One region of the Methylibium sp. Pch-M genome, then DNA from elsewhere that is predicted to be linked to it. Evidence: riboswitches for the same ligand, from Rfam matches in the RefSeq annotation. Region 1 holds a riboswitch; the other holds the start of a gene.

Region 1 (15,449 bases):
GCCAAGGGCAAGGACCTGCACGACAAGCGCGAGACCGAGAAGAAGCGCGACTGGGAGCGGGAGAAAGGCCAGTTGATGCGGCACAAGATCAGCAGTCCCCGCAAGGACACGTGAGCGTCACGACGCCTCAGGGCGGCAGTGCGGCCAGGGCCTGTTCGAGGTCGGCCTGCAGATCCTCCACGGCCTCCAGCCCGACCGCGAAACGCACCAGCGTGCCCTGCCCCGCCGCGGCCGGTCCGCGCAGCACGGTCAGGTCGTAGGGCACCGCCAGGCTCATCGGCCCGCCCCAGGAATAGCCGATCCTGAACAGCCGCAACGCGTCGACGAAGGCGTCGACCTGCGGCTGCGTGAAGCGCGCATCGAACACCACCGAGAACAGCCCCGCCGCGGCGCGGCAGCTGGCGGCCCAGTGCGCATGGCCGGGTGCGCCGGCCAGCGCCGGGTGCAGCACCTGCACCACCTCGGGCCGGGTCTGCCACCACGCCGCCAGCCGGCGTGCGGCGGCGTCGTGCGCGGCATAGCGCAGCGCGAGCGTCGGCAGCGAGCGCAGCACGAACTCCACGTCGTTCGCACCGACGCCCAGGCCGAGGTGCATGTGCGTCATCGTCAGGCGCTGGTGCAGCGTCTCGTCGCGTGTCGTCACCGAGCCCATCAGCACGTCGCCGCCACCCGACGGGTACTTGGTCAGCGCGTGCACCGAGATGTCGACGCCCTGCTCGAAGGGCGCGAAGGCGACGCCGGCGCCCCAGGTGTTGTCGAGCGCGGTCGTCACGCCGCGCGCCCGGCAGGCCGCCACCAGGCCGGCCAGGTCGGGGAACTCCATCGTCACCGATCCCGCGGCCTCGAGCCAGACGAGCTTCGTCTGCGGCCCGATCATCCCGGCCAATGCCGCGGCGTCCAGCGGGTCGTACAGCCGGTGCGTGATCCCGAGGCGCGCCAGCTCCTGCCGCGCCAGTTCCTTGCCGGGGCCGTAGGCATTGGTCGGCAGCAGCACCTCATCGCCCGACTTCAGCAGGGCCAGGTTCACCAGCACGATCGCCGCGAGCCCGCTCGGCGCCAGCAGGGTCCGGCGCCCGCCCTCGAGCGTCGCGATGCGTTCCTCGAGCGTGAAGGTGGTCGGCGTGCCGTGCAGGCCATAGGTGTAGCCGGTCTTTTCCTTCCAGCTGCGCGCGCGCAGGGCCGCCACGTTGCGGAAGATCACCGTCGAGGCCTTGTGCACCGCCGGCGGCACCGCGCCGAAGCCGGCCGGCGGCTCGTAGCGGTGGTGGATCAGGCCGGTGGTAAGCGGATCGTCCCCGTGCCGTCCGTCGTCGCTGCCGCCGCTCATGCGCGACTCACAGCGGTTGGCCCACGAGATCGTGGCCCTGGGTGCCGACGATGCGGGCGCGTGTGAACTCGCCCACGCGCAACTGCTTGGAGGCCTTCTGCGGCGGCAGCAGGTGCACCACGCCGTCGATCTCGGGTGCGTCGGCATAGCTGCGGCCTCGGCCGCCCTTCTTGCCGAGCGCCGGCGCGGCGTCGATCAGCACCTGCATCTCGGCGCCGACGCGCTCGCGCAGCTTGTCGGCCGACACCGCCTCGGCCACCGCCATGAAGCGCGCCCGGCGCTCCTCGCGCACGGCCTCGGGCAAGGCGCCCGCCAGCGCGTTCGCGCTCGCGCCCTCGACCGGGGAGTAGGCAAAGCAGCCGGCGCGGTCGATGCGGGCCTCACGCATGAAGTCGAGCAGGTGCTCGAATTCGGCCTCGGTCTCGCCGGGGAAGCCGGCGATGAAGGTCGAGCGCACCACGATCTGCGGGCAGGCCTCGCGCCAGCGCTGCAGGCGCTCGAGGTTCTTCTCGCCGTTGGCGGGCCGCTTCATGCGCTTGAGCACGTCGGGGTGCGCATGCTGGAAGGGCACGTCCAGGTAGGGCAGCACGCGGCCGGCGGCCATCATCGGCAGGATCTCGTCGACGTGCGGGTACGGATAGACGTAGTGCAGCCGCACCCACGCGCCGAAAGGCTCGGCGAGCTCGCCGAGGCGCTCCACCAGGTCGGTCATGCGCGTCTTCACCGGCTTGCCGTCCCAGAAGCCGGTGCGGTACTTCACGTCGACGCCGTAGGCCGAGGTGTCCTGGCTGATCACCAGCAGCTCCTTCACACCCGACTCGAACAGCGCGCGCGCCTCGTTCAGTACATCGCCGATCGGCCGCGACACCAGGTCGCCGCGCATGCTGGGGATGATGCAGAAGCTGCAGCGATGGTTGCAGCCTTCGCTGATCTTCAGGTAGGCGTAGTGCTTGGGCGTGAGCTTCACGCCATAGGCCGGCACCAGGTCGACGAAGGGATCGTGCGGCTTGGGCACGTGCACGTGCACGGCGTCCATCACCTCCTGTGTCGCGTGCGGCCCGGTCACCGCCAGCACGCTCGGGTGCATCTGGCGCACCAGATTGCCGCCGCCCTCGCCTGCCTTCGCGCCCAGGCAGCCGGTGACGATGACCCGGCCGTTCTCGGCCAGCGCCTCGCCGATGGTGTCGAGGCTCTCCTTCACCGCGTCGTCGATGAAGCCGCAGGTGTTGACGATCACCAGATCGGCACCGGCGAAGCTCTTCGAGGTGTCGTAACCCTCGGCACGCAGTTGCGTGAGGATGAGCTCCGAATCGGTCAGCGCCTTGGGGCAACCGAGCGAGACGAAGCCGATCTTGGGGATGTTGCGGGAGGCGGCGTCGCCCGAGGTCAGGGCGGTCGATGCCGCATCAGCAGTCTGGGTCATCGGCGGATTTTCGCCGATCCAGGTCGACCTGCCGTCGCGGAGGGCCGAGGCAGGCCGGTGGCGGCTACTTCTTTGCGCCGGTGGTCGCCGAGAACAGGCTCTCGGTCTGCTTGTGCATCTGCTCCTGCATCTGCACGAACAGGTTCTTCGACTGGTCCAGGTAGCTGCTCATCAGGCCCTGCATCATCGGCGCCTGCACGTTCATGAACTGCGCCCACAGCTCGGGGCTGTAGGCCTTGCCGGTGCTCAGCCCGGACTGTTCGGCGAAGCGGCTCTGCATCTCGGTGAAGGCCTGGATGTTCTTCTCGAGGTAGGAACCCAGCAGCCCCTGCATCGTGTGGCCGTACAGACGGATGATGTGGGCCAGCACCGGCGTCGTGAACATCGGCATGCCGCCGGTCTCGGCCTCCAGGATGATCTGCAGCAGGATGCTGCGGGTCAGGTCCTCGCCGGTCTTGGCGTCGCGCACGACGAAGCTCTCGTTGTCGAGGACCATCTGCCGCACGTCGGCCAGCGTGATGTAGCCGCTGGTCTGGGTGTCGTACAAGCGGCGGTTCGGGTACTTCTTCAGAACCCGAAGGCTGCCGGCGTCCGGGGCTTCTTCGGCCGGCGCCGTCGTGCTGCGCGGGGACCGGACTTTCGCTTGCGTCATGGGATCCTCTCCTGAGAAGGATTCCCATTCTAGGAGGCGGGCACCAGCGGCTCCGGAGGGTTTTCCCGCCGCGCCGCAGCAACTTCAGTGCAGTGGGCGGTCCCCCGGCGCACTACTGGTGGTTCGGCGGCGTGATCTTGAAGCGCTTCATCTGCCGATAGACCGTGGCCCGGCAGACCTTCAGATCCTGCGAGGCCAGCGTGATGTTCCACTTGTTGCGCTTGAGCGAGCTGAGCAGCCGCTCCGCGTCGATGTCGTCAACGCCCGCGGCCATCGCGATACCTTCGTCGCCCAGCCTCGCCTGCAACTGCAGCGGCCGGCCATGACCCAGGCGCTGCATGCCGATCTCCTGCGGCAGGTCGTCGACCGTCACCGGTCCGTCGCCGCTGATCGCCAGCGCGAAGCGCAGCACGTTGCGCAACTCGCGGATGTTGCCCGGCCAGCTGTAGGTCAGCAGCAATTCCATCGCTTCGGCGGAAATGCCGGCATGCTCGGTCAGGCCCTTGGCCTCGTCGTTGAACACCGACTCGATCAGGTAGCGCTTGTCGGCGCGCTCGCGCAGCGCCGGCAGAGACATCGTCGCGCCGCACAGGCGGTAGTAGAGGTCTTCGCGGAAGGTGCCCGCGGCCACGCGGTCACGCAGGTCGCGGTGGGTCGCGGCGACGACGGTGAAGTCGACCGGGATCGGCCGCTCCGCACCCAGAGGCAGCACTTCCGACTCCGACAGCACGCGCAGGAAGCGCGTCTGCAGGTGCAGCGGCATGTCGCCGATCTCGTCGAGGAACAGCGTGCCGCCGTGGGCCTGCAGGATCAGTCCCTTCATGCCCTTGCTCTTGCCGCCGGTGAAGCTGCCCGGCGTGTAGCCGAACAGCTCGCTCTCGATCAGCGACTCGGGGATCGACGCGCAATTGACCGCGATGAAAGGCATGCGAGCGCGCGAACTCGATTCGTGCAGCGCCTTGGCGAACACCTCCTTGCCGGAGCCGGTTTCGCCATGGATCAGGATGTTGACCTTGCGGTCCACCAGGCGCTTGGCCTGAACCAGCAGGCGGTCCATCGCCGGGTCGCCACCGGCCAGCCGGTCCAGCGCCGGAAAACTGTCGGCCGAGCGGGCCACGGTCGACACTGCGACCGGCCGGTCCGCCAGCAGCGAGGTCAGCGAGCCCTTCTCGCGCGGCGCGACCACCGTGGCGTAGTAGTGCTCACGCGGCTCCGAGCAGGTGACCGACACGTCCAGGCCCGTGCCGGCCCGCGCGATGCGCCAGATGGCCTCCATCGGCGTGGCAAACACCTCCGACAGCGAGCGACCGACCAGCGCGCCGCCCTGACGGCCGCGCGCCGACGGCCACAGCTTGGCGCGCGCGCCGGTATTGGCACCGACGATCAGGCCGTCGTCGTCGAACGCCAGCATGGTGTCGCCGGACACGTCGACCAGGCCGCAGGACTTGCCGAGACGCAGGATCCAGTTCTTGCGGAAGTGGCGCAGGAAGTTCGCGTCCTCGATCATCTGCGCGTACATCGACGTGAGATGGAACACGAGGTGCTGGCTGTCCTTGGCGCGCGGCGAGCGCAGCGCCGACACGTCGAACACGGCCAGCAGCTTGCCGTTCGGGTCGAACAGCGGCGCGGTGGTGCAGGTCAGTCCGATGTGCGTCGCGTCGAAGTGTTCGGCCTGGTGACAGGTGATCGGGGTCTGCTCGATCAGGCAGGTGCCGACGCCACAGGTGCCGGCGTGAGCCTCGTTCCAATCTGCGCCGAGGTAGAGGCCGGCGGCGCGCAGCTCGCTGTCCCACGCCGGATTGCCGATGTAGTCGACGGTGATGCCGGCGGCGTCGGTCAGCAGCAGCATGTAGCCGAGGTCGGCCACGCGGCGGTACATGTCTTCCATGCCGGAGCGGGCGACGCGCAGGAACTCCTCGATCTGCTGCTGGTGCTCGCGCACCTCCTGCGACGGCAGGATGCGCGCCGGCGTCGGCCGAGCAGGATCGAGCCCGTAGTCGTTGACGCAGCGGGCCCAGGACTTGTAGACGCGGCTCTTCTCGGACGCCTCGTCGATGGGGTTGGTGACAACCGACACCACGTTGTCGATGTGCTGCGTGCGCTCAGAAATCATTCGTCACCTCCGATGGCTTCTGCCGTCTACTCCCGATGGCTGAAGTTCTTCTTGTTGTTCGATGATCGCCCGATCGCCATGGGCTGTGCCACAGCGGAAACCCCCGGGATTCATGGGGCGCGCCACGCGAAAGGCGCGTCCCGGACACACCGGCGGCCGCTGCACGCGCTGCAGCGACCGCCCCTGCCTTAGCACGCGGCATGCCCACCGGCACCCACGGCCGCGTCGCGCTCGTTCTCCTGCGCGGAGCTGACGCCAAGCCGTCTCCACGCGCGCAGAGCCTGCGACATCTGTCGCACGCAGACCCTGGCCTGCGACAGATGTCGCATCGCGTTCGAGCGCGTGAAAACGGTTCGACCGAAATTCATCGCGGCTGTGCATTGACAGTCATTCCCGCCACCTTCCACAATGACCACTGCTCCGGGGTGCACGCAGTTCTGCGTGCTGAGACGGTGATCCGAACCCGCGAACTTGAACCGGTTAGTACCGGCGGAAGAAGAGCTCTCACTCCAGCGGCGTCACCCCTTCCCGGGTGGGCGTCCTCATGGGGCGACCTTCGGAGCAATCATTCTCACGAAGGAGCCCACGATGAACGCCCCCGACAAGCTCGCCACCCTGCTCTCGCTGACACGCGAGCCCTTCCCCTCCTCGCGCAAGACCTACGTGCAAGGCTCGCGCAGCGACCTGCGCGTACCGATGCGCGAAGTGACGCTGTCCAACGGCGAGACCGTCTCGCTGTACGACACCTCGGGCCCGTACACCGAGCCCGGCGTCGCGATCGACGTGAGGCGCGGCCTGCCCAGCGTGCGCACGCCCTGGCTCGACGAGCGGGCCGACACCGAGGTCTATGCCGGCCGGCTGCACCAGGCGCTGGACGACGGCGCGAAGCACGAGGACCGCGAGGTCCAGCGCATCGAGCAGTTGCGCCTCGACGCCGCGGCGCTGCAGCGCCCGCCGCGCCGTGCCAAGGCTGGCGCCAACGTCACGCAGATGCACTACGCGCGCCGCGGCATCGTCACGCCCGAGATGGAGTACGTGGCGCTGCGCGAGAACGGCAAGCGTGAGTGGATGCGCGAGTACCTCGGCGACGCCGCGCGCGAGCAGCGCCTGCGCGGCAACCCGATGGGTGCGCAGATCCCGGCGATCGTGACGCCCGAGTTCGTTCGCGACGAAGTGGCGCGCGGCCGCGCCATCATCCCGGCCAACATCAACCACCCCGAGGTGGAGCCGATGGCGATCGGCCGCAACTTCCTCGTCAAGATCAACGCCAACATCGGCAACTCGGCGGTCACGTCGAGCATCGAGGAAGAGGTGGAAAAGCTGGTGTGGGCGATCCGCTGGGGCGCCGACAACGTGATGGACCTCTCCACCGGCCGCAACATCCACACCACGCGCGACTGGATCCTGCGCAACTCGCCGGTGCCGATCGGCACCGTGCCGATCTACCAGGCGCTCGAGAAGGTGGGCGGCGTGGCCGAGGACCTCACCTGGGCCATCTTCCGCGACACGCTGATCGAGCAGGCCGAGCAAGGCGTCGACTACTTCACCATCCACGCCGGCGTGCGCCTGCCCTTCGTCCACCTCACCGCGGACCGCCGCACCGGCATCGTCTCGCGCGGCGGCTCGATCATGGCCAAGTGGTGCATCTCGCATCACCGAGAGAGCTTCATCTACGAGCACTTCGAGGACATCTGCGACATCATGAAGGCCTACGACGTGAGCTTCTCGCTCGGCGACGGCCTGCGCCCCGGATCGGCCGCCGATGCCAACGACGAGGCCCAGTTCGCCGAACTGCGCACGCTGGGCGAGCTGACCCGGGTGGCCTGGAAGCACGACGTGCAGACCATGATCGAAGGCCCGGGCCACGTGCCGATGCACATGATCCAGGCCAACATGGACGAGCAGCTCAAGCACTGCCACGAGGCGCCGTTCTACACGCTGGGCCCGCTGACGATCGACATCGCGCCCGGCTACGACCACATCGCCAGCGCCATCGGTGCGGCCATGATCGGCTGGTACGGTACCGCGATGCTGTGCTACGTGACGCCCAAGGAACACCTGGGCCTGCCCGACCGCGAGGACGTGAAGCAGGGCATCGTAGCCTACAAGATCGCCGCGCACGCGGCCGACGTCGCCAAGGGCCATCCCGGCGCCCGAGCCCGCGACGACGCGCTGTCCAAGGCACGCTTCGAGTTCCGCTGGATGGACCAGTTCAACCTCTCGCTGGACCCCGACACCGCACGCGACTTCCACGACGAGACCCTGCCCAAGGACGCCAGCAAGGTGGCGCACTTCTGCTCGATGTGCGGGCCCAAGTTCTGCTCGATGAAGATCACCCAGGAGGTGCGCGACTACGCCGCGCAGCGCGGCGTCAGCGAGGCGCAGGCGCTGGGCGCCGGCATGGCCGAGAAGTCGAGCCAGTTCCGGCAGGCCGGCGGCGAGATCTACATCCCGCTGGCCATCGACAAGGGCTGAGCGCCATGCCCTTGCTCGATCTCGGCATCGCCGGCGCCGGCCTGCTGGGCCGGTTGCTGGCCTGGCGGCTGGCGCGCGCCGGCCACCGCGTCAGCGTGTTCGACCCGGCGCCCGGCCCGCAGCCGCGCTTCGACGGCCAGGGCGCCGCGGCCTTCAGCGCGGCCGGCATGCTCAGCCCGCTGGCGGAACTCGACAACGCCGGCCCGGACATCGCGACGCTCGGCTGGCGTTCCATTTCGCTGTGGCGCGACATCGTCGCCGCACTGCCCGACCCGCCCGCCTTCGGCCAGCTCGGCAGCCTGCTGCTCGCGCACCGCAACGACCTCGCCACCGCGCAGCGCGTGCTGGCGCGCCTGTCGGCCGTCCCCGGAGCCGACGCGTCGCCCCTGTCGGCCGCGCAGCTGGCCGACATGGAACCCGCGCTGCAGCCGCCCGGCCACGCCTGGCTGCTGCCTGGCGAGGCGCAGATCGAACCGGTGAAGGCGATGTTCGCGCTCTACCACCATGCCCCCGGCGTGCAATGGCACTGGGGCTGCCGCGTCGGCACGCTGCATGACGGCGCGCTGCAGGTCGACGGCGCCGAGTCCGGCTGGCGGCGCTTCGACACGGTGTTCGACGTGCGCGGCCTCGGCGCGCGGCCGACGCTGCCGCTGCGCGGCGTGCGCGGCGAGACCGTGTGGCTGCACGCCCCCGGCCACGGCCTGCTGCGGCCGGTGCGGCTGCTGCACCCGCGGCACCGCGTCTACCTGGTGCCGCGGCCCGGCGACATCGTGCTGCTGGGCGCGACCGAGATCGAGAGCGAGGACCGCTCGCCGATGTCGCTGCGCAGCGCCGTCGAGCTGATGGCCGCCGCGCACAGCGTGATGCCGGCGCTGGCCGAGTCACGCATCCTGCGGCTCGACCGCAACCTGCGCCCGGCGCTGCCCGACAACCGGCCGCACATCGACGTCACGCCGCAGCGGGTGGCCGTCAACGGCCTGTTCCGCCACGGCTGGCTGCTGGCGCCGGCGCTGGTGGAGGACGCGCTGGCCGCCTGGGCGCGGCTGCGTGCCGACGCCGCGCTGCCCGGACCGGGGATCGAGCGATGAGCGGTCCGCCGTCGCACGAGGACGCGATGGTCACGGTGCACCTCGAAGGCCGCGGCTGCCGGCTCGCACGCGGCAGCACGCTGGCCGACCTGCTGCGCCTGCTCGGTCACGCGCCCGAGGCCATCACCACCGCCGTCAACGGCGAGTTCGTCGCCCGTGCCCTGCGCGCCGGCCACGTGCTGCAGGACGGCGACGAGATCCTGCTGTTCCAGCCCATCGTCGGCGGTTGAGCCGATCGACCCCCCGCACGACGTTTTCCCACGAGGACCTCCCCATGCTCCAAGCAACCCTGGCCGCCTCCGCGCCCGCCGACAGGGCCGACGAAGACCCCTGGCACGTGGGCCGCGTGCGGCTGCACAGCCGCTTCCTGCTCGGTACCGCCGGCTACCCTTCCCCGGCCGTGCTGCAGGGCGCGCTGCGGGCGGCGCGCACGCAGGTGGTCACCGTGGGTCTCAAGCGCACGCTCGCGGCGGCCGGCGACAACGGCTACATCGCCACCATCCGCCAGACGCTGCGCGACACCGGCGCGCGCCTGCTGCCCAACACCGCCGGCTGCCGCACCGCGCGCGAGGCCGTGCAACTGGCGCACATGGCGCGCGAGCTCTACGACACGCCGTGGCTCAAGCTCGAGGTGGTGGGCGACGAGCACACGCTGCAGCCCGACCCGTTCGAGCTGCTGGCGGCGGCCTCCCAGCTGGTGCGCGACGGCTTCACCGTGTTTCCCTACTGCACGGACGACCTCGTCACCTGCCGCCGCCTGCTCGACGCCGGCTGCCCGCTGCTGATGCCCTGGGGCGCGCCGATCGGCTCGGGCCAGGGCCTGCTGAATCCGTTCGCACTGCGCACGCTGCGCGAACGCCTGCCGGACGCCACTCTGATCATCGACGCCGGGCTCGGCGCGCCCTCGCATGCCGCGCAGGCGCTGGAGCTGGGCTTCGACGCGGTGCTGCTCAACTCCGCCGTCGCGCACGCCCGCGAGCCGGTGGCGATGGCGCGCGCCTTCCGCCTGGCCATCGAGGCCGGCCGCGCCGCCTGGCGCGCCGGCGTCATGGCCCGCCAGGACTTCGCCGTCGCCAGCACGCCGGTCAGCGGCCAGCCCTTCACGCTGCCGGACCCGCCGGCCGGCGCGGCCGTGCTGCGGGCGGACGCGCCATGACGGCGGAGCGCACGACCCGTCCGGTGGTCTGGAGCATCGCCGGCACCGACAGCGGCGGCGGCGCCGGCCTCGGCGCCGACCAGCGTGCGGCCGACGCCTTCGGCGTGCACCTCTGCCCGGTGGTGTCGGCCGTCACCGCGCAGAACTCGCTCGCGGTCACGCGCATCGAGCGGCTCCCGCCACCCGCGCTCGAGGCGCAACTGGAGGCGCTGGCCGACGACCTGCCGCCGCAGGTGGTGAAGACCGGGCTGCTCGGTGGCGTCGAGCACGTTCGGCGGGTCGCGCACTGGATCGACCGGCTGCGGCGCCGCCAGCCGGTCGCGCTGGTGGTCGACCCGGTGCTGGCGGCCAGCAGTGGCGCCGCCTTCGCCGACCCCGACACGCTGGCCGCCTATCGCGAGCTGCTGCTGCCCCGCGCGACGCTGATCACCCCCAACCGCCGCGAGGCGGCCGCGCTGCTGGGCCAGCCCGAGGCCGGCACGGCCGGCCTGCCAGCGCAGGCGCTGGCGCTGCGGCGCCGCGGCGCGCAGGCGGTCTGCATCACCGGCGGCGATGCCGCCGACCTCGACGGCCGCGTGCTGGACTGGATGGCCACCGAGCAGGCCGACGGCTGGCTCGCCGCGCCGCGCATCGCCACGCCACACCACCACGGCAGCGGCTGCACCTTCGCCAGCAGCGCGGCGGCCGCCCTGGCGCTCGGCTTCGTGCCGGCCGACGCGCTGGTGCTGGCCAAGATGGCGACCGGCCACGCGCTGCGCCACGCTCACCCGGCCGGCGCGGGCCGCGGGCCGGTGCGGGCCGCGGCCGGGTTCGCCAGCGATCCGAGCCTGATGCCCTGGCTGTCGTGGGGCGCTGCGCCGGTGTTCGCGCCGGCTGCGGAGCCCGAGGCACCGCCCGCCACGCTCGGCCTCTACGCCATCGTCGACAGCGCCGCGCGTGCGGAGCAGGTGCTGGCCGCCGGCGTCCGCACGCTGCAGCTGCGCCTCAAGACGCCGGCCGTCCCCGACACCGGGTGGCAGCCCGCGTTGCGCGCCACCCTGCAGCGCGGCATCGCCGCAGCGCGCGAGACCGGCGCCGCGCTGTTCGTCAACGACCACTGGCAGCTCGCCGCCGAACTGGGGGCCTCCGGCGTGCACCTGGGCCAGGAGGACCTGCTGGCGCTGGGCGACGAGGGCCGGGCGCGGCTGCGCGCCAGCGGGCTCGCGCTCGGCATCAGCTCGCACAGCCTGTGGGAGCTGGCGCGCGCCCGCGCGCTGGCGCCCCGCTACGTCGCCTGCGGCCCGGTCTGGCCCACGCTGACCAAGGCCATGCCGTGGCGGCCCCAGGGCCTGGACAACCTGGCCTGGTGGTGCGCCATGGCCGGCCGGCCGGTGGTCGCGATCGGCGGCATCCTGACGCCCGAGCGGGTGGAAGCCGCTGCACACTGCGGCGCCGACGGCGTGTGTGCGGTCCGCGTGCTGGGCGACGACCCGGCGCGCGTGCTGCCGTCGCTGCAGCGCGCGCTGCACGCCGGCTGGCAGGCCCCCACGCCGGCGCCGGTGCCCGCCCTGCCGCACCCCTCACTCACCCTGAGCGTCGCACCCCGGCCCTCCTGAGCGACGGGCGTCGCTGCGACAGGTGTGTCTCGCACCGATGCGCGGGTGCGACACCGGCCCGCGGTGCGCCGCGGCGGGCCGCCCGCGAGGCCGAGATTGTGGCGACGCCACCACGAACGCGCGCCTCTCGCCCGGGGCTGTTGTCGCGCCAGCCACGGGCATGGCGATTGCACCTTCAGCCCGCCTGCGAACAGACAGGTGCGGCCCGCGCCCCCGCGGGTCGACGAACGAGTGCATCCACCCCAAGGAGACAAACCACATGAATGCATTGAACGCGATCTCGCTCAGCGTCGGCCTCTGGGTCGGCATCTGGTGCTTCGCCACGCTCGGCTACCTGGAGCCCAAGGTGATGACCTGGATCACCTTCCTCACCTGGGCCTCGTTCTACGCCGCCGGCGGCGGCAAGGCCGGGCTCGTGAAGGCGATCGCCAGCGCCTTCGCCGGCACGCTGATCTCGGCGGCGATCGTCTGGCTCAACGGCCAGCTCGGCGGCGGCGTGCAGGGCGTGGGCCTGCTGATCTTCAGCCTGCTGCTCGCGGTGCTGGGCTGGGCGCTGTGCCAGCTGTCGAAAGTGGACCTGTTCAGCTTCATCCCCGGTGCCTTCATCGGCGCGGCATCGTTCTTCGGTGCCGGCGCGCCGCTCGACGGCAAGCTGGGCTGGGTGCTGGTGTCCATCGTCTGCGGCGCCGTGATGGGGCTGATCTCGGAGCGCGTGGGCCAGGCGATGACCGCCAAGGCGCCGGCCTGAACCACGCCGGCATCGCACGATGACGATCCGCAGCGGCGGCACGACGGCGTGCCGGCCGCTGCGGCTTCCCGGCCCCCCCTGGAGACCGCCCGTGACGCGCCTGACCCTCAAGGGCACCCCCGTCTACACCGAAGGCCACCTGCCGGTGGTCGGCCACGAGGCGCCCAAGTTCACGCTGACCGGCAAGGACCTGGTCGACGTCGGCCTCGAGCAGTTCGGCATGCAGCGCAAGCTGCTCAACATCGTGCCCAGCCTGGAGATGCCGACCTGCGCGGCGTCGCTGCGCCGCTTCAACGACCACGCGCGCCAGGCCCCCGGCACCGTGGTGCTGTCGATCTCGCACGACCTGCCATTCGCCACGCAGAGCCGCATCGACGCGGCCCAGCTCGACCGCGTGGTCGCGCTGTCGCTGTTCCGCAGCCCGCATTTCGCGCGTGCCTACGGCGTCGACATCGTCAGCGGCCCGCTCAAGGGCCTGACCGCGCGCGCGGTGCTGGTCCTCGACGGCCACAACCGCGTGCTGCACGCGCAGCTGGTGCGCGAGATCACCGACGAACCCGACTACGCGCTGGCCGCCGCCGCGCTGAGCCGAAGCTGCTGATCCGCAACCGCCGGGCGCGACCGATGCGTCGGCGCGACGGCTGTCGCATCGAGCCTGTCACACCTGTCTCGCTGCGACGCCGCAGCGTCCGCGCCCGATCGCACTGCCGTAGGGCGAATCCAGCATCGGCGCGGCCTGCAGCCCGATTCGCCGCGGCGCCCCCGGCATGGCACGCGGCTTGCGCTGACAGCCGCATAACGAAATCTGGAGACTCCCGCATGACCGCTCCCGGAGCGAGCTCGGCACCCTGCATCGGCATCATCGCCAACCCGGTGTCGGCGCGCGATATCCGCCGCATCATCGCGAACGCCGGCAACCTGCAGATCACCGATCGCGTGAGCATCGTGATGCGCGTGATGAGCGCGGCCGGCGCGATGGGCGTGAAGAAGGTTCTGATGATGCCGGACAACGGCGGCATCCGCGCCATGCTGACGCGCAACCTCAAGCGCGAGCACGAGATGCACCACGCCTTCCCGGAGCTCGAGTTCGTGGACATGGAACCCACGACCACGGTGAACGACACCTTCACCGCGGCGCGCCTGATGCGCCAGGCCGGCGTGCGGGCGATCGTCGTGCTCGGCGGCGACGGCACGCACCGCGCGGTGGTGCGCGAATGCGCCGACATCCCGATCGCCGGGTTGTCCACCGGCACCAACAACGCCTTCCCCGAGATGCGCGAGTCGACCATCACCGGCATCGCGGTCGGTCTCTATGCGTCGGGCCAGTTGAGCGACGCGCAGGCGCTGATGCCGAACAAGGTGCTCGAGGTGTCGATCAACGAGGGCGAGCGGCGTGACATCGCGCTGGTCGACGCGGTGATCTCGACCGACCGCTTCATCGGCGCGCGCGCGGTCTGGAAGACCGAGAGCCTGGCCGCTGCCTACCTGACCTTCGCCGAACCGCAGGCGATCGGCCTGTCCGCCATCGGCGGGCTGCTGCACCCGGTCGGCCGGCGCGACCCGGGCGGTCTGGCCATCCAGCTCAGCGAAGACCCCGCGACGCGCAAGCTCCAGCTGCTGGCGCCGATCGCGCCGGGCATGGTGCGTCCGGTCGGCATCGCGCACTGGGAAGCCATGCCGGCCGGCCAGCCCTTCGCCGTGGCGCTCGACGCCGGCGTGGTGGCGCTCGACGGCGAGCGCGAGCTGACCTTCGACACCGGCGACCGCGTGGAGATCACGCTGCGCGAGAACGCTTTCCCCACGGTGGACGTGGCCCGTTGCATGCAGCTCGCTGCGAGCGAAGGCCTGTTCCGCCTCATGACCCACCCAGCCTAGATAGGAGACAACACCATGGCAGGCAAGAACCCGTTCCCTCTGAGCAAGGAAGCGCTGCTGAATTGCTATCGCTCGATGCGCACGATCCGTGATTTCGAGGAACGACTGCACGTGGACTTCGGCCGCGGCGACATCCCCGGCTTCGTGCACCTGTATGCCGGCGAAGAGGCAGGCGGCGTGGGCATCATGAGCCACCTGGGTGACGGTGACCGCATCGCCTCCACGCACCGCGGCCACGGCCACTGCATCGCCAAGGGCGTGGACGTCGTCGCGATGATGAAGGAGATCTACGGCAAGAAGGGTGGCTGCGGCAACGGCAAGGGCGGCTCGATGCACATCGCCGACCTGTCCAAGGGCATGATGGGCGCCAACGGCATCCTCGGCGCCGGCGCACCGCTGATCTGCGGCGCGGCGCTGGCCGCCAAGTTCCGCAAGAAGAACGAGGTCGGCATCTGCTTCGTCGGTGACGGCGCCTCCAACCAGGGCACCTTCCTCGAGAGCCTGAACCTGGCCGCGGTGTGGACCCTGCCGGTGATCTTCGTCGTCGAGAACAACGGCTACGCCGAGTCGACCTCGCGCGACTACGGCACCGCGGTGGACAGCTACGTGGACCGCGCCTCCGGCTTCGGCATGCCCGGCATCACGGTGGACGGCACCGACTTCTTCGCGGTCTACGAGGCCGCCGGCGAGGTGATCAAGCGCGCCCGCGAAGGCGGTGGCCCGTCGCTGCTCGAAGTGAAGATGGTCCGCTTCTACGGCCACTTCGAGGGCGACGCGCAGACCTACCGCGCGCCGGGCGAGCTCGACGACATCCGCACCAACCAGGACTGCCTGCTGAAGTTCAAGGCGCATGTCACGAAGGCTGGCGTCATCAGCGCTGCGGAACTCGAGGCGATCGACAAGGAAGTGGCCGCACTGATCGAGGACGCGGTGAAGCAGGCCAAGGCCGCCCCGCTGCCCACCGCCGCCGACCTGCTGACCGACGTGTACGTGTCCT
Region 2 (15,449 bases), 120 kb from region 1:
CATCGACCTGCACATCAGCGGCTGCATCAACTCCTGCGGTCACCACCACAGCGGCCACATCGGCATCCTCGGCGTCGACAAGGACGGCGCCGAGTGGTACCAGGTCACGCTGGGCGGCTCCGACGGCTCGGCCTTGAGTGGCGGCTTGGCCTCGGCGGTGCCGGGCAAGGTGATCGGCCCGTCGTTCGCGGCCGACGAGGTGGCCGACGCCGTCGAGGCGGTGATCGAGACCTACCGGGGCCAGCGCGCCGCGAACGAGCGCTTCATCGACACCGTGCGGCGCGTCGGTCTCGAGCCCTTCAAGACCGCCGCCAACGCGGTGCGCCGCAGCACGGCGAAGGTGGCCGCATGAAGTTCATCGACATCCATCGCGATGCCTGGCGCACCGTCGGCGGCGAGGACGGCCCGATGGTCACCATCACGCCGGCTCCGCAGCGCCTGCTGACGCTGACCCAATGGCACGGCGTGCGCAGCGTGTGGCCGGCGGACCTGCCGGTCGGCGTGATCGTGCCGAACGACACCGACATCGAGGAACTGGAGGGCGACCTGCCGCGGCTGGCGCTGGTGGCGCTGCAGTTCCCGAAGTGGGTGGACGGCCGCGCCTACACGCAGGCCCGGCTGCTGCGTTCGCGCTATCGCTTCACGGGCGAGGTGCGCGCCACCGGCGACGTGCTGGTGGACATGATGCCGCTGCTGGCCCGCACCGGCTTCGACGCCGTGGCGCTGCGCGGCGACCAGTCCGTCGAGGTGGCCGAGCGTGCGCTCGGATTCTTCCGCGGCCATTACCAGGGCGACGCGCGCGACAACCACCCGCTGTTCGCGCTGCCGGCGGCGGCCGTCGAGGCCCTCGTCGCCGAACCGGCGCAGGAGTTCGTCGGCCAGGGAGCGGCGATATGAGCGCGATCGCGCTGTATGCGCGGGCCACCGAAGGCTTCGAGGCGCGCGTGGCGCAAGCCGTGGAGCGGCTGCGCGACGCGGCGGCCGAGCACGCCGGGCGCATCGTGCAGGCCACCAGCCTCGGCGCGGAAGACATGGTGATCACCGACCTGATCGCCCGCCACGCGCTGCCGATCGCGATCGGCACGCTCGAGACCGGCAAGCTGCACGCCGAGACCAGCGCGCTGATCGACCGCATCGAGCAGCACTACGGCCTGGCGGTCGAGGTCTACCGCCCGAAGAACGAGGCGGTGATCGAATTCGTGCGCGCCAACGGCGAGGAGGCCATGTATCGGAGCCTCGCATTGCGCAAGGGCTGCTGCGGCATCCGCAAGCTCGAGCCGCTGTCGCGCATGCTGGCCGAGCGCGGTGCCTGGATCACCGGCCTGCGCCGAGAGCAGTCCGACGCGCGCGGCGAGGTGCCGTTCCGCGACCACGACGACGCCGGCCGCCTGAAGCTCAACGCACTGGCCGACTGGAGTTGGGCCGACGTGTGGCACTACATCGAGCGCCACCAGGTGCCCTACAACCCGCTGCACGACCAGTTCATGCCCAGCATCGGCTGCGCACCCTGCACCCGTGCGATCGCCGTGGGCGAACCCTTCCGCGCCGGCCGCTGGTGGTGGGAGGACGAGACCGCCAAGGAATGCGGCCTGCACGTCCATCAGGAAGCGGCCGCGGTCTCCGCGATCGGAGCTCCCCAATGAATGCGCCCTTCGACATGAACCAACTGCTGCCCGAAATCGATCACCGACATCTCGATGCGCTCGAGGAAGAGGCCATCTTCATCCTGCGCGAGGTCGCCGGCGCCTTCGAGCGCCCGGCCCTGCTGTTCTCGAGCGGCAAGGACTCCTGCGTCGTGCTGCGCCTGGCCGAGAAGGCCTTCAAGATGCGCAGGCAGGGCAACGAGTTCGAGGGCCGCCTGCCCTTCCCGCTGCTGCACGTCGATACCGGCCACAACTTCCCCGAGGTCATCGAGTTCCGCGACCGCCGCATCGCCGAGATGGGCGAGCGCCTGGTCGTGGGCCACCTCGAGGACTCCATCCAGCGCGGCACGATCCGCCTGTCGCACCCGCTGGAGTCGCGCAACGGCCACCAGACCGTGACGCTGCTCGAGGCGATCGAGGAGCACCGCTTCGACTGCCTGATCGGCGGCGCCCGCCGCGACGAGGAGAAGGCGCGCGCCAAGGAACGCATCTTCAGCCACCGCGACAGCTTCGGCCAATGGCAGCCGAAGGAGCAGCGCCCGGAGCTCTGGAGCCTGTTCAACACGCGCATCAAGCCGGGCGAACACTTCCGCGCGTTCCCGATCAGCAACTGGACCGAACTCGATGTGTGGCTCTACATCGCCCGCGAGAACATCCCGCTGCCGAACCTGTACTTCGCACACCAGCGTCAGGTGATCCGCCGCAAGGGACTGCTGGTGCCGCTGACCGACGTGACGCCGCCCGAGGCCGGCGAGACGGTGGAGGAAGCGCTGGTGCGCTTCCGCACCGTGGGTGACATGACCTGCACCTGCCCGGTCGAGAGCCCGGCCGCCAGCGCGGCCGAGATCGTGGCCGAGACGCTCACCGTCACGGTCAGCGAGCGCGGCGCGACGCGCATGGACGACCGCACTTCCGACGCCTCGATGGAACGGCGCAAGAAGGAAGGCTACTTCTGAACACCATGAACGACGAACTCCAACACCGCGCGCTGCGCTTCCTGACCGCCGGCTCCGTCGACGACGGCAAGAGCACGCTGATCGGCCGCCTGCTCTACGACAGCCGCGCCATCCTGGCCGACCAGCTCGACGCGCTCGAGAAGCGCGCCGCCGGCAGCGCGATCGACCTGTCGCTGCTGACCGACGGGCTCGAGGCCGAGCGCGAACAGGGCATCACGATCGACGTGGCCTACCGCTACTTCGCCACGCGCCAGCGCAAGTTCATCATCGCCGACGCGCCGGGCCACGAGCAGTACACGCGCAACATGGTCACCGCTGCCGCCGGCAGCGACGCCGCGGTGGTGCTGGTCGACATCACCAAGCTCGACTGGCGTTCGAAGCCCGTGCAGCTGCTGCCGCAGACGCGCCGCCACTCGCTGCTCGCGCAGCTGCTGCGCGTGCCGAGCATCGTGTTCGCGATCAACAAGCTCGACGCGATCGACGCCGACGCCGAGGAGGCCTTCGCCGCAGTGAGCGAGGCGTTGAACCATTTCGCGACCCAGGCCGGCATCGTGACGGCGGGCATCGTGCCGGTCTCGGCGCTGCGCGGCGACAACGCCACGGTGCGCTCGGCCGTCTGGCACTGGTACAGCGGCCCCACGCTGCTGGAGCTGCTGCACACGCTGCCCGCCACCGACGAGCGCCATGACGGCGCCCTGCTGATCCCGGTGCAATACGTCGCCAAGCAGGGCGAACAGGGCACCGGCCACCAGCCGCGCACGGCGTGGGGCCGCATCGCCCACGGCAGCGTGCGCGCCGGCGACACGGTGCAGGTGTTCCCGAGCGGCCAGACCGCCGTCGTGGCCGAGGTGCGCCACGCCGGCGCGGTGGTCGAGGCCTGCGAGGCCGGCCAGTCGGCGGGCCTGGTGCTCGACCGCCAGCTCGACATCTCGCGCGGCGACTGGATCGCCAGTGCCGCGCCGCTGCAGACGACGCGGCAATTCGCCGCCACGCTGGCCTGGCTCGACACCGAGCCGGCGCAGGTCGGCCGCAAGTACTGGCTGCGCCACGGTCATCGCTGGGTGCAGGCGCGCATCACGGCCATCGACAGCCGGCGCGACATCCACACGCTGGAAGACACCGACGCGCACGAACTCGCCGTCAACGAGATCGGCCAGGTGCAGATCGAGGCGCAGGCGCCACTGCCGGTGGAGGCCTATGCGGCCAACCGCATCGGCGGTGCGCTGATCATCGTCGACCCGGCCAGCAACCGCACCAGCGGCGCGCTGCTGGTCGCCGCGGCGGCCTGACGTGGCCGGCGTGATGGACAGCGGTCTCCCGCCCGTCGTCTTCATCGGTGCCGGCCCGGGCGCGGCCGACCTGATCACCGTGCGCGGTGCGCGCCGCCTGGCCGAGGCCGAGGTGGTGCTGTTCGACGCGCTCACCGATCCGGCCTTGCGCGAACTGGCGCCGCAGGCACGTTGGATCGACGTCGGCAAGCGCGGCTTCTGCCATGCGACCGGCCAGACACGCATCAATGCCCTGCTGGTCAAGTTCGCCGGCCAGGGCCTGCGCGTCGTGCGTCTCAAGGGCGGCGACCCCAGCGTGTTCGGCCGCCTGGAAGAAGAACTGCTGGCACTGGCGGCCGAGGGGCTGACCGCTGAAGTGGTGCCCGGCGTCACCGCCGCCATTGCCGCTGCAGCGGCAACGCAACGCCCCTTGACGCGCCGCGGCAGCGGCCGCAGTGTCAGCCTCAGCACGGCCATGACGCGTGCCGGCGAACTGCAGGCCACCCGCAGCGCGGACACCGAGGTGTTCTACATGGCAGGACGCCAGCTCGCCGCGCTGGCCCGTCGCCTGCGCGACGCCGGCTGGCCGGCCGAGACGCCGGTCTGCGTGGTCTCGCGCGCCGGCTGTACCGACCAGTTGAGCAGCGATCATCGGGTCGCCACCCTGGCGGAAGCCAGCGTACTGCACAGCGGCCGACCCGCCGTGGTGACGGTCGGTGTCGGGGCCGCGGCCCTGCCGCACGTCGCCGCGCGGCAGGCCCTGCGGACGCGAGACCCCGCCTGCGTCCCGGCGACCCGTTCCGTGAAAACCCCGAACCCTTAAAATCGTGTGCTTTGCGTCGTTCGACGCCGTCCCTCACCCACCCCGAACCGCCATGACCCACGTCGTCACCGAAGCCTGCATCCGCTGCAAATACACCGACTGCGTCGACGTCTGCCCGGTGGATTGCTTCCGCGAAGGCCCGAATTTCCTGGTGATCGACCCCGACGAGTGCATCGACTGCGCCGTCTGCATCCCCGAGTGCCCGGTCAATGCGATCCTGCCCGAGGAAGACGTGCCCGGCGACCAGCAGCAGTTCATCGCGATCAACGTCGAGCTGTCGAAGAAGTGGCCGAGCATCACGAAGCGCAAGACCGCCCTGCCCGATGCCGACGACTGGAAAGACCGCACCGACAAGCTCGGCGAACTGATCCGCTGACCGAATCCACCTTGCCTTTCCTCATGGACCCGCAAATCAACCCCGCCATCACCGCCACCGCGAACAGCCACGACGGCCCGATCGAGACCGACGCGGTCATCGTCGGCGCCGGCCCGGTCGGCCTGTTCCAGGTGTTCGAACTCGGCCTGCTCGAGATCAAGGCCCACATCATCGATTCGCTCGCCTACCCGGGCGGCCAGTGCATCGAGCTCTATCCGGACAAGCCGATCTACGACATCCCCGCCGTGCCGGTGTGCACCGGCAAGGAACTCACCGACAACCTGCTCAAGCAGATCGAGCCCTTCGGCGCCACCTTCCACCTGGGCCAGGAAGTCACGCTGGTGAACAAGCGCGATGACGGTCGCTTCGACCTCGAGACCAGCAAGGGCACGCGCTTCATCACCAAGACCATCTTCATCGCCGGCGGCGTGGGTTCGTTCCAGCCGCGGCTGCTGAAGGTCGACGGGCTCGACCAGTTCGACGGCAGCCAGCTGCACTATCGCGTGCGCAACCCGAGCGCCTTCGCCGGCAAGAACCTGGTGATCGTGGGCGGCGGTGATTCGGCGCTCGACTGGACGCTGAACTTCGTCCAGGACGGCCCGAACAAGGCCGAGAGCGTGATCCTCGTGCACCGCCGCGACGGCTTCAAGGCCGCACCGGCCTCGGTCGCGAAGATGAAGGAACTGTGCGACGCCTACGAGATGCAGTTCATCGTTGGCCAGGTCACCGGCTTCGAGGCGGCCGAAGGCCAGCTCCGCAGCGTGAAGGTGACCGGCGGCGACGGCGTGACCCGCGTGGTGCCGCTCGACATGCTGCTGGTGTTCTTCGGCCTGAGCCCCAAGCTGGGCCCGATCGCCGAGTGGGGCCTGAACATCGAGCGCAAGCAGGTCGTGGTCGACACCGAGAAGTTCGAGACCAATGTCCCGGGCATCTTCGCGGTCGGCGACATCAATGTCTACCCGGGCAAGAAGAAGCTCATCCTCTCGGGCTTCCACGAGGCCGCGCTGGCCGCTTTCGGCGCCGCGCCCTACATCTTTCCCGAGAAGCGCATCCACCTGCAGTACACCACCACCAGCCCGAAGCTCCACAAGGTGCTGGGCGTGGAAACGCCGGTGTTCGACTGAGCACTTCCATCGCGCCGCATCAGGAGCCCGCCGCGTGCGGGCTCTTTCTTTTTCGGCGGCTGCCGATCGGCGCGTCATAATCCGTACTGCATCGCGCAGCACCGCGCGACGCCAGCTAGGGGTGTTGACCCGCTCTCGCAAGAGGCCGGGCTCGACTGAGAAAGTCCCTTCGAACCTGATTGAGGTAATCCTCGCGCAGGGAAGCGATCTTCGGTGTGCCGCGCCCCGCCCTGTGGGGCGCGTCCACCTTGCGGAACCGCCGCCCTGCCGTCGCATTGGAAGCACGATGGCAACGTCTCGACCGTTCACACTCACCCACGTGGCACTCGCCACGCTGGCCAGCACCGCGACCGCCCAGGCGGCTGACGATGCAGCGACTCCGCTGCCCACGGTCAGCATCTCGGCGCCCCGCGAAGGCAACCGCGCCGAACTCACCGGCTTCGGCGACATCCCGCTGACGCGCAGCCCGCTGCAGGCGCGCGTGATCGGCGAGGTGCAACTTCAGGATGCGGGGGCGCAGAACCTGCGCGCGCTGACCCGCCTCGACGCCAGCGTCAGCGACGCGTACAACAGCGTGGGCTACTGGGACTCGCTCACGGTGCGCGGCTATGTGCTCGACCAGCGCTACAACTACCGGCGCGACGGGCTGCCGATCAACGCCGAGACGGCCATCGCGCTCGACAACAAGTCGCGCATCGAACTGCTGAAGGGCACCAGCGGCATCCAGGCCGGCACCAGCGCGCCGGGCGGCCTGGCGAACCTCGTCGTCAAGCGCCCCGATGTCGAGGTGCGCAGCGCCACGCTGGCCTGGCGCGGCGCGAACAGCGTGCTCGGCGCGGTGGATCTGGGCACCCGCTTCGGCGACAACCGGGCCTTCGGTGTGCGCGTCAACGCCGCGGTCGAGCACCTCGACCCCGAACTGCGCGCCGCGAAGGGCAAGCGCCACCTGTTCGCACTGGCGGGCGACTGGCGCCCCATGCCCGGCACCCTGATCGAGGCCGAAGTCGAGACCAGCCGCCGCTCGCAGCCCAGCCAGCCGGCGTTCAGCCTGCTCGGTGACCGCGTGCCCAGCGCGAACCGCATCGATCCGCGCATCAACCTGAACAACCAGCCGTGGTCTCAGCCGGTGGTGCTGGAAGGACAGACCGCCAGCCTGCGCCTGACGCAGCGATTGAACGCCGACTGGAGCGCCCAGGCGCACTACGGCACGCAGCGGCTCCACACCGACGACCGCCTGGCCTTTCCCTACGGCTGCGACGCCGAGGGCAACTACGACCGCTACTGCAGCGACGGCAGCTTCGACCTCTACGACTTCCGCAGCGAGAACGAGCGCCGCGTCACCAACGCGCTCGATCTGTCGCTGCAGGGCCGCTTCGCCACTGCCGGCTTCGAACACCAACTGACGACCGGCGTCTTGTTCACACGCTTCAAGGCACGCCTCGAACAGCAGATCTACACCTACGCCGGGGTGGGCAGCATCGACGGCAGCGCCGTCACGCCACCGGGCCCGGCGGACCTGAGCGACAACACGGATCGCACGGAGCGCAACACCGAGCTCTACCTGCGCGACGTGATCCAGCTCACCCCCGCGCTCAGCACCTGGCTCGGCCTGCGCCACACGCGCCTGCACCGCGACACGCTCACCACCTCGGGCACCGAGGCCACCGGCTACGGCCAGAACGTCACCACGCCGTGGATCGCGCTCAACTATGAGTGGCAGCCCGGACTGATGAGCTACGTGAGCTGGGGCCAGGGCATCGAATCGCAGGTCGTGCCGAACCGGCCGCTCAGCTACAGCAACCCTGGGCAAGCGCTCCCCGCGCTGAAGAGCCGGCAGCTCGAGGTCGGCCTCAAGGGCCGCACGGAGCAGCTGAACTGGAACCTGACGGCCTTCGACATCGACCGGCCCGTCTACGCGCGCATCGGCGCCGTGGTGCCCAGCCCGCTGCAGCGCGACGGCAGCGCCCGGCACCGCGGCCTCGAAGCCGGCGTCGAGGCCCGCACGGGCGCCTGGACCTGGGCGGCCAGCGCGATGCTGCTGCACGCCGAGCGCACCGACAGCGCCGACCCCGCGGTCGACGGCCAGCGCCCGCCCAACGTGCCCGAGCGCGTCTTCAAGCTGCAGACCGACTACGCGGTGGCCGGCCTGGCCGGCCTGGCCGGCCTGAGCCTGCAGGGCGGCATCGTCGCCGAGAGCGACCGCACGCTGCTGCCGAACGACGGCGCAACGCGCATTCCCGGCTGGGCACGCGTCGACCTCGGTGCACGCTATGCCCAGAAGATCGACACGCGCACGCTGGTGTGGCGCATCGGCGTCGACAACGTTCTCGATCGGCGCGCCTGGCAGGAATCGCCCTACCAGTTCGAGCACGCCTACCTCTACCCCATGGCACCGCGCACCTGGCGCGTCTCGCTCAGCGCGGACTTGTGAGCACGACAGCGAAGCCGCTATAATCTGCGGCTCAATTCCTCGATAGCTCAGTCGGTAGAGCGCCGGACTGTTAATCCGTAGGTCCCTGGTTCGAGCCCAGGTCGGGGAGCCAAGAAAAGCAAGGCCTCGCACGCAAGTGCGGGGCTTTTTGCTTTGCGGGGCCGGTCAGCGCCGCTGCGGCTGCGCCGCCACTTCCCTGAGGTTCACGGCAATCTCGAAGACGTGGATCGGGTTGCCGTCCGGATCGCGCCCCTTGGGTTCGATCGCGCGCACGTTCTCGATCTCGAATCCGCGTTCGTCGCGCAGCGTGAAGCCGCCCTGTCGGCCTGACTCGAGGGTCAGTGTCCAGGTTCTTATCGTCATGGGGTCTCCCCTCTATTCGCACCGTCCCGCTCCATCATAGGAGCGGCCCGAGACCGGGCGCGCAGCCGCCCCGCACATCGGGGAGCGGGCTTCCCCGCACTGCGACTAAGCTTGCCCCCTAGTCCCCGAAGCTGCGCCGCGCTGTGATCCCGGTCCTACGGCATGGCGCCGTCCTGTCCGACAGACGAGGCCGGCACCAGGGGCAAGACTCTGCAGCGGCGTCCGGCATGCGGCGCCGCGTTCCGCATCGCTCGATCCTCCACGGCAGCCGACACCGAGATCCCCTGATGGACCGACTGGCTCTTCCCTTGGGCACCCGCTTCGGCGAGATGGAAATCGTCCGTGTCTTGGCGGTCGGTGGCTTCGGCATCGTCTACCTCGCCCGCGACCACGCGCTGGATCGCGATGTAGCGATCAAGGAATTCCTGCCCTCTCACCTGGTCTGCCGTGGCGAGGGTTGCGAGGTCACGGTGCGCTCCCTCACCCACGCCACCACGTTCGCGCTCGCGCTGGAGTCCTTCGTCGACGAGGCCAAGCTGCTCGCCAGGTTCTCGCATCCCGCGATGGTCAAGGTCCACAGCAGCTGGAAGGCCAACGGCACGGCCTACATGGCCATGCCCTATCTTCGCGGACCCACGCTGTGGGAGCTGCGGCGCTCGATGACGCAAGCGCCCACCGAGATCTGGCTGCGCTCGATCGTCGACCCGCTGCTCGAGGCCTTGCAGCTGCTGCATGCCGAGCGCATCTACCACCGCGACGTGGCGCCCGACAACGTGATCCTGACGGGCGCCGGCCTCCCGGTCTTGCTCGACTTCGGCGCCGCGCGCCGACTGATCGGCGATCGAACGCAGCTCCTCACCGCCGTGGTCAAGCCGCACTACGCGCCGATCGAGCAGTACGCCGAAGCGACGCGGCTTCGCCAAGGCCCCTGGACCGATCTCTACGCCCTCTCGGCCCTGGTCGCCTTCCTGCTGGAGGGCAAGCCGCCGCCCGCGTCGACAGCGCGCTCGATCCACGACGACATGCACCGGCTCGCCGAGCGCCCGTTTCCCGGCCTCTCGCACGGCTTCCTGGCGGCCATCGACTGGGGGCTCGCCGTCCGGCCCGAAGACCGCCCGCAGGACGTGGCGACGTTCCGCCGCGCACTGGAGGGCGCGGCAGCGCCGCGTGCCCCGCACGGCGCACAGGAGCTGGTGGTCGCGGCAGAGCCCCCTCGGCCTCTGCGAGCCCCACCGGCGGCGGTGGCCGGGCTGCCGCCCGTGGCGCCCCGAAACACGCTGCAGCACTCTCGCCCCTGGTTCAGGCCCTCGCTGGCCAGCCTGAGCGTGCTGCTTCCGCTCGCGATGCTGTGGCCCTTGAGTTCGAACGAGAACAGCGAGCGAGCGAGCGCTGCCGCCGGGTCACCGGTCGTGGCCGCGGCAGCGCCGACCACGCTGCGCGCCGAGCCGCCGCCGGCGGCGGTTGACACCCCCACCACCGCATCGACAGGGCCCGCGGCCGAGGACGCCCGGCCCGCCGTCTCACCGCCGAAGAACGCCGACACGAAGCGCACCGAGACAGCCGCGAAACCACCGCAGAGTGCCAAGCGCAGCAGCCGGTCGCGTGTTGTCGCGGCCGGCCCGACCGAACTCTGTGCCGACCGCAATTTCTTCGTGAGGCCCTTCTGCGTTCACCGACGGTGCGAGGAGCCTCGCTTCACGAACCGCCTGGAGTGCCGGCAGCTCCGCGAGGCGGCCGAGACCCGACGCTTCTGACCGACCGGCGCCGATGCCGCCGCGTCACCCCGAACACGGGGTTGTCGACGGGAGGAGCGAGCGAGACCATGAGGGCTCTGCAACCTCCCCAGTGCCCGACATGGACACACCTGACCCTCTCAAGCCTTCGTCGCTGCCCGCTCACCGGACACTCGATGCACGCGAGGCGCTCTGGGCTGACCTGGTGCAGGACCTGACGGAACTTCACGCGCGACTCGAGTACCTGCGGCTATTGCTGAAGCTCGGGGTCGGTGGCGTTCAGCACTGACCTCCAGGCGGCCCGTCCAGGCCCAGCGCCGGGCGACCGCTCAGTCAACCGACGAGGAGCGAGACGAGCCCGAACAGCACGGCGGCCGTCGCCATGGTGCAAACGACGCGGCGACGGCGTATCGCGCTCACGACCGTGACCACCGGGTAGCGCCGGTCATAGCCGCGCCGGCCGTAGGGGTCGGGCGCATCACGGAAACCTTGACTTGCTCGCGCCCGAGTCGGCAGGCTGACGCTGGTGTCGAGTTCGTGGATCAAGGCCGTGGTGTCGACGGACGAGGCGCCACCGACCCGCGCCCCGGTGAACCAGGTTCCTGCCTCCGCCTCTGCCAGTGCAGCGGGGACCGTATCGGCAAAGTCCAACTCGGATTGCGACGTCTTCACGCTCCGATTCTGTCGGCCCGGCCGTCGGCGAGAACGCCGCGCGCCCCCGCAGGTGAAGGATGACGTCACCGCGGGGACGGCCCTGGTTCAGGGGGATGGCGCCGGGGCGCCGCGGCCCCCCGGCGTTCAGAAGCGGTAGCCGACGCCGATGCCGATCAGCATGGGATCGAGCTTGACCTTGCTCACGCGCACACCAGCGCCCGTGCGGACGTCCGATTCGATCCAGGCCTTCTTGATGTCGAAGTTCAGCGACCACGGACCGTCGAGCTTGAAGTCGATGCCGGCCTGCAACGCAGGACCGACGCTGCTGCTGTCGAGGTAGAGCGGCAACACGCCCGGCACCGAGAGCTTCACGCGAGAGATGTGCGTGTAGTTGATCCCCGCGCCGACGTAGGGACGGATGCCCCCGTCCGGCAGGAAGTGCCATTGCAGCAGCAGCGACGGCGGCAGCGCGTAGAACGAGCCGGCATTGAAGGCGCCGATGGCGCTGTCGTTCACCTTCACGTCCAGCTTGGTGTAGGCCAGCACCAGTTCGGCTGCCATGTTCTTGTTGAAGAAGTAGCTGATGTCGAGTTCGGGCACCCAGCGGCTGTCGACCTCGACCGCGTTGGAAGGGACCGCCAGCGACGGAATCGCGTCGGACTTGTTGTCCGGATCGATGAGCAGCGCGCGAGCGCGGATCATCCAAGGGCCTTCTTCGGCGTGCAGCGCGGCGCCCGAGAGCAGGCAGGTTGCAGCCAGGGCGATGCGCCCCATCTTCTGGATCGTCTTCACGGTCTTGGTCTCCTTGTTATCCACCGTTGCAGAGGCCACGGATCGGTGGATCTCCCATGGCACGACCCCGTCAGGCGCACGAGGCGTGCCAGAGACCGCCGGTGCAGCGGAGCGCACGCCTCCCGATCCGTAGGCAATGGAATCAAGGGCTTACGGGTCCGGGCCACAGGTGCCACCGCCGGCGACTCAGTGCATCGCCCTACAAGCCCGCTGTACTTCGACGGGCGCCAAGCGCTCACGCGGCTTGCATCCCCACACGCCGAGGCGCATCAACCCTGCCGCAGGGCGGAACTCCGCGCTGCCCTCAGAATCGCACCGCTTCCCGATACAGCCCGGAGTCTCGGCAACGTGCCCCAACCGTTCGGTCCCCTGTTCATCGCGGCACTCACCTCGGCCGCCCTCCTCCTCGGCGGCGCGGCGCAGGCGGCTGCGGTGCGCACCGACCACGTCACGGCCGAACTGGTGGCCGAGCGCGGCGCGGTGGCAGCGGGTCAGACGCTCAGGATCGGACTGAAGCTCCAGCACATCCCGCACTGGCACACCTACTGGCGCAACCCGGGCGATTCGGGCCTGCCCACGACGCTGAGCTGGACGCTGCCGCCCGGCAGCCGGATGGGCGAGATCGAATGGCCAGCGCCCGAACGACTGCCGATCGGCCCGCTGGTCAACTACGGCTACGAGGGCGACGTCTTGCTCCCGCTGCAGTACACGGCGCCGGCCGACGCGAGGCCGGGCGACACGTTGAGGCTGCAGGCCCAGGCCCGCTGGCTGGTGTGCAACGACGTCTGCATCCCCGAACAGGCGGCGCTCGAACTGCAGTTGCCGGTGGCCGAGGCGGCAACCGCCGACAGCGCCGCGCCAGGCATGCACGCTGCACTGTTCGCGCAGGCAGCGGCGGCGCAGGCGGGGCCACTCTCCGCGTGGACCGCGGAGGTCCAGCAGGTCGGACGAGACCTGCTGCTGACGCTCGAACCGGCAGCCGGCGACCTGCCCGCCGACGCACCGGAGGTGCATGTCTTCCCGTATGCGGAACAGTTGCTGGAACCCGCGAGCCATGCGCTCTATCGCGGCCCGCGCGGCTATGCGCTGAAGCTGAAGCTGCTGGATGGCGCAACGGTGCCGGCCCGACTCGACGGCATCGCCGTGGCGCAGGCCGACCCCGGCGGCTCGGGAACCGCCGTCTGGGGTGGCCCGCAACGCTCGGTCGAGTTCAGCGCACCGCTGCGTCCCGTCACGACGATCACCGTCCCCGCCGGCGCGCGCGCCGCGGCCGAGGATCGGGTCCCCGCCTCGCTGCGCGGCAGCGCCCCCGTGGGCCTGCTGGCGGCATTGGGCCTGGCCTTCCTGGGCGGCATGTTGCTGAACCTGATGCCCTGCGTATTCCCGGTGCTGTCGATCAAGCTGCTCGGCCTCGCGCGGCAGGAGGGCGACGTCCGCCGCCTGCGAATGCACGCGCTGGCGTACGGCGTGGGCGTGGTGTGCAGCTTCGTCGCGCTCGCTGCAGCGCTGCTCGCGCTGCGTGCGGCCGGCAGCGCCGTGGGCTGGGGCTTCCAGCTGCAGGAGCCCGGCGTGGTGTTCGCGCTGGCGCTGCTGTTCTTCGTCCTCGGGCTCAACCTGGCAGGCCAGTTCGAGTTCAGCCTTCTGATGCCGCAAGGGCTGGCGCAATGGCGCGCACAGCGACCGGCGGTGGACGCCTTCGGATCCGGCGTGCTCGCGGTCGTCGCGGCCAGCCCGTGCACGGCACCGTTCATGGGCGCGGCCCTCGGCTACGCGATCGCGCAACCGCCGGCCGAGGCATTGGGCGTGTTCGCGGCGCTCGGATTCGGCATGGCATGGCCCTATGTGCTGCTGGTGCTGCGGCCGGGCTGGCGCGCGCGGCTGCCGCGGCCCGGGCCCTGGATGCTGAGGCTCAAGCAAGGCCTGGCGTTCCCGATGTTCGCCACCGTCGTGTGGCTGCTGTGGGTGCTGGGCCAGCAAGCCGGCATCGACGGCAGCACGCGCGCGCTGGTGGCGCTGGTCGGCCTGGCGTTCGGGCTGTGGCTGGCGAGCGTGTGGCGCGGCGTGGCGGCGCGCGCGGGAGTGACCGTGCTGCTGGTCGCCGTGCTGGCCTGGGGCTGGCCGGTATCCGAGCAGGCGGCGTCGCCGCAGGCCGATCGCGGCACAGCGTCGACCGCCGGCTCGCCCCACACGGCCTGGCAGGCCTATGACGAGGCCGCCATCGACGCGCATCTGGGGCAGGGTCGGGCCGTCTTCGTCGACTTCACCGCCGCCTGGTGCGTGAGCTGCCAGGTCAACAAGCGGCTCGTGCTGCACACCGAAGAAACCCTGCAGGCCTTCAACCGCTCCAACGTGGCACTGATGCGCGCCGACTGGACCCACCGCGACGAGCGCATCACCGCCGCGCTCGGCCGGCTCGGTCGCAACGGCGTGCCCGTGTATGTGCTGATGCGCCCCGGCCGCGAGCCGCTGCTGCTGCCGGAAATCCTCACCGGAGGTCTCGTGCGCGAGGCCTTGTCGACCCTGTAGTTCCGAAGGAGATGACGATGCGAGCCTTGTCGAACAACCGCCGACGTTTCACGCTCTCGGCCGCGGCAGTCATCGCACTGCCGACCGCCCTGATGGCGCTGCCCGGTGCCGCGCGGGCCGTGAGCATCGGCGAGGCGGCCCCGGACTTCGAGCTGAAGGACACCCATGGCAAGACCGTGAAGCTCGCCGACTTCAAGGGCCGACACGTGGTGCTCGAGTGGACCAATCCGGGCTGTCCCTTCGTGCAGAAGCACTACAGCTCGCAGAACATGCAGGGCCTCCAGAAGGAGTTCGTCGGTCGGAACGTGGCGTGGCTGAGCATCAGTTCCACCGCCCGGGGCGCCACCGACTACCTCGAGCCCGCGGCGCTGCAGGCCAAGTACCAGAGCTGGGGCGCGGCGCCCACGGCGCTGCTGATGGACGATGCGGGCCGCGTCGGCAAGGCCTACGGTGCCAAGACCACGCCGCACATGTACGTCATCGACCCGGGCGGCAAGCTGATCTTTGCCGGCGGCATCGACGACAAGCGGTCGGCCGACCCGGCCGACGTGAAGGGCGCACGGAACTTCGTCAAGGCCGCCCTGACCGAGTCGCTGGCCGGCAAGGCGGTGAGCACCGGCACCGCGACGCCCTACGGCTGCAGCGTCAAGTACGCCAGCTGATCGCACGCCGCGTCTGCATGGCGCGGTCGCTCCCTGCCGCCGCCGCACAGGCGGGGCACCGACCGACTTCGCGACGAGCCTCGCTCCGACATCGCCGG

What was found. A riboswitch is a leader RNA that binds a small molecule or an ion and turns the genes downstream of it on or off. The one in region 1 is predicted to bind thiamine pyrophosphate.
Region 2: linked by a shared signal. The riboswitch ahead of C1M51_RS00735 (TonB-dependent siderophore receptor) and the one ahead of thiC (phosphomethylpyrimidine synthase ThiC) in region 1 are both predicted to bind thiamine pyrophosphate.

The regions. Positions count from the first base shown of each region.
Region 1 covers NZ_CP029606.1:30,812-46,260, forward strand. The annotation lists gene smpB (SsrA-binding protein SmpB) at 1-114, shown strand, start outside; gene C1M51_RS00150 (cystathionine beta-lyase) at 128-1,327, opposite strand; gene rimO (30S ribosomal protein S12 methylthiotransferase RimO) at 1,335-2,750, opposite strand; gene phaR (polyhydroxyalkanoate synthesis repressor PhaR) at 2,815-3,402, opposite strand; gene C1M51_RS00165 (sigma-54-dependent Fis family transcriptional regulator) at 3,515-5,515, opposite strand; TPP riboswitch at 5,927-6,030, shown strand; gene thiC (phosphomethylpyrimidine synthase ThiC) at 6,104-7,990, shown strand; gene C1M51_RS00175 (FAD-dependent oxidoreductase) at 7,996-9,078, shown strand; gene thiS (sulfur carrier protein ThiS) at 9,075-9,308, shown strand; gene C1M51_RS00185 (thiazole synthase) at 9,353-10,234, shown strand; gene thiD (bifunctional hydroxymethylpyrimidine kinase/phosphomethylpyrimidine kinase) at 10,231-11,829, shown strand; gene C1M51_RS00195 (DUF1097 domain-containing protein) at 12,089-12,577, shown strand; gene tpx (thiol peroxidase) at 12,669-13,178, shown strand; gene C1M51_RS00205 (ATP-NAD kinase family protein) at 13,397-14,452, shown strand; gene C1M51_RS00210 (thiamine pyrophosphate-dependent dehydrogenase E1 component subunit alpha) at 14,468-15,449, shown strand, end outside.
Region 2 covers NZ_CP029606.1:152,878-168,326, forward strand. The annotation lists gene C1M51_RS00695 (nitrite/sulfite reductase) at 1-352, shown strand, start outside; gene C1M51_RS00700 (DUF934 domain-containing protein) at 349-897, shown strand; gene C1M51_RS00705 (phosphoadenylyl-sulfate reductase) at 894-1,643, shown strand; gene cysD (sulfate adenylyltransferase subunit CysD) at 1,640-2,599, shown strand; gene C1M51_RS00715 (sulfate adenylyltransferase subunit 1) at 2,605-3,888, shown strand; gene cobA (uroporphyrinogen-III C-methyltransferase) at 3,902-4,690, shown strand; gene fdxA (ferredoxin FdxA) at 4,743-5,066, shown strand; gene C1M51_RS00730 (NAD(P)/FAD-dependent oxidoreductase) at 5,090-6,190, shown strand; TPP riboswitch at 6,298-6,409, shown strand; gene C1M51_RS00735 (TonB-dependent siderophore receptor) at 6,477-8,621, shown strand; tRNA gene C1M51_RS00740 (tRNA-Asn) at 8,658-8,733, shown strand; gene C1M51_RS00745 (hypothetical protein) at 8,787-8,984, opposite strand; gene C1M51_RS00750 (serine/threonine-protein kinase) at 9,272-10,738, shown strand; gene C1M51_RS18940 (hypothetical protein) at 10,839-11,006, shown strand; gene C1M51_RS00755 (hypothetical protein) at 11,051-11,389, opposite strand; gene C1M51_RS00760 (OmpW family outer membrane protein) at 11,516-12,145, opposite strand; gene C1M51_RS00765 (protein-disulfide reductase DsbD) at 12,512-14,689, shown strand; gene C1M51_RS00770 (thioredoxin family protein) at 14,707-15,351, shown strand.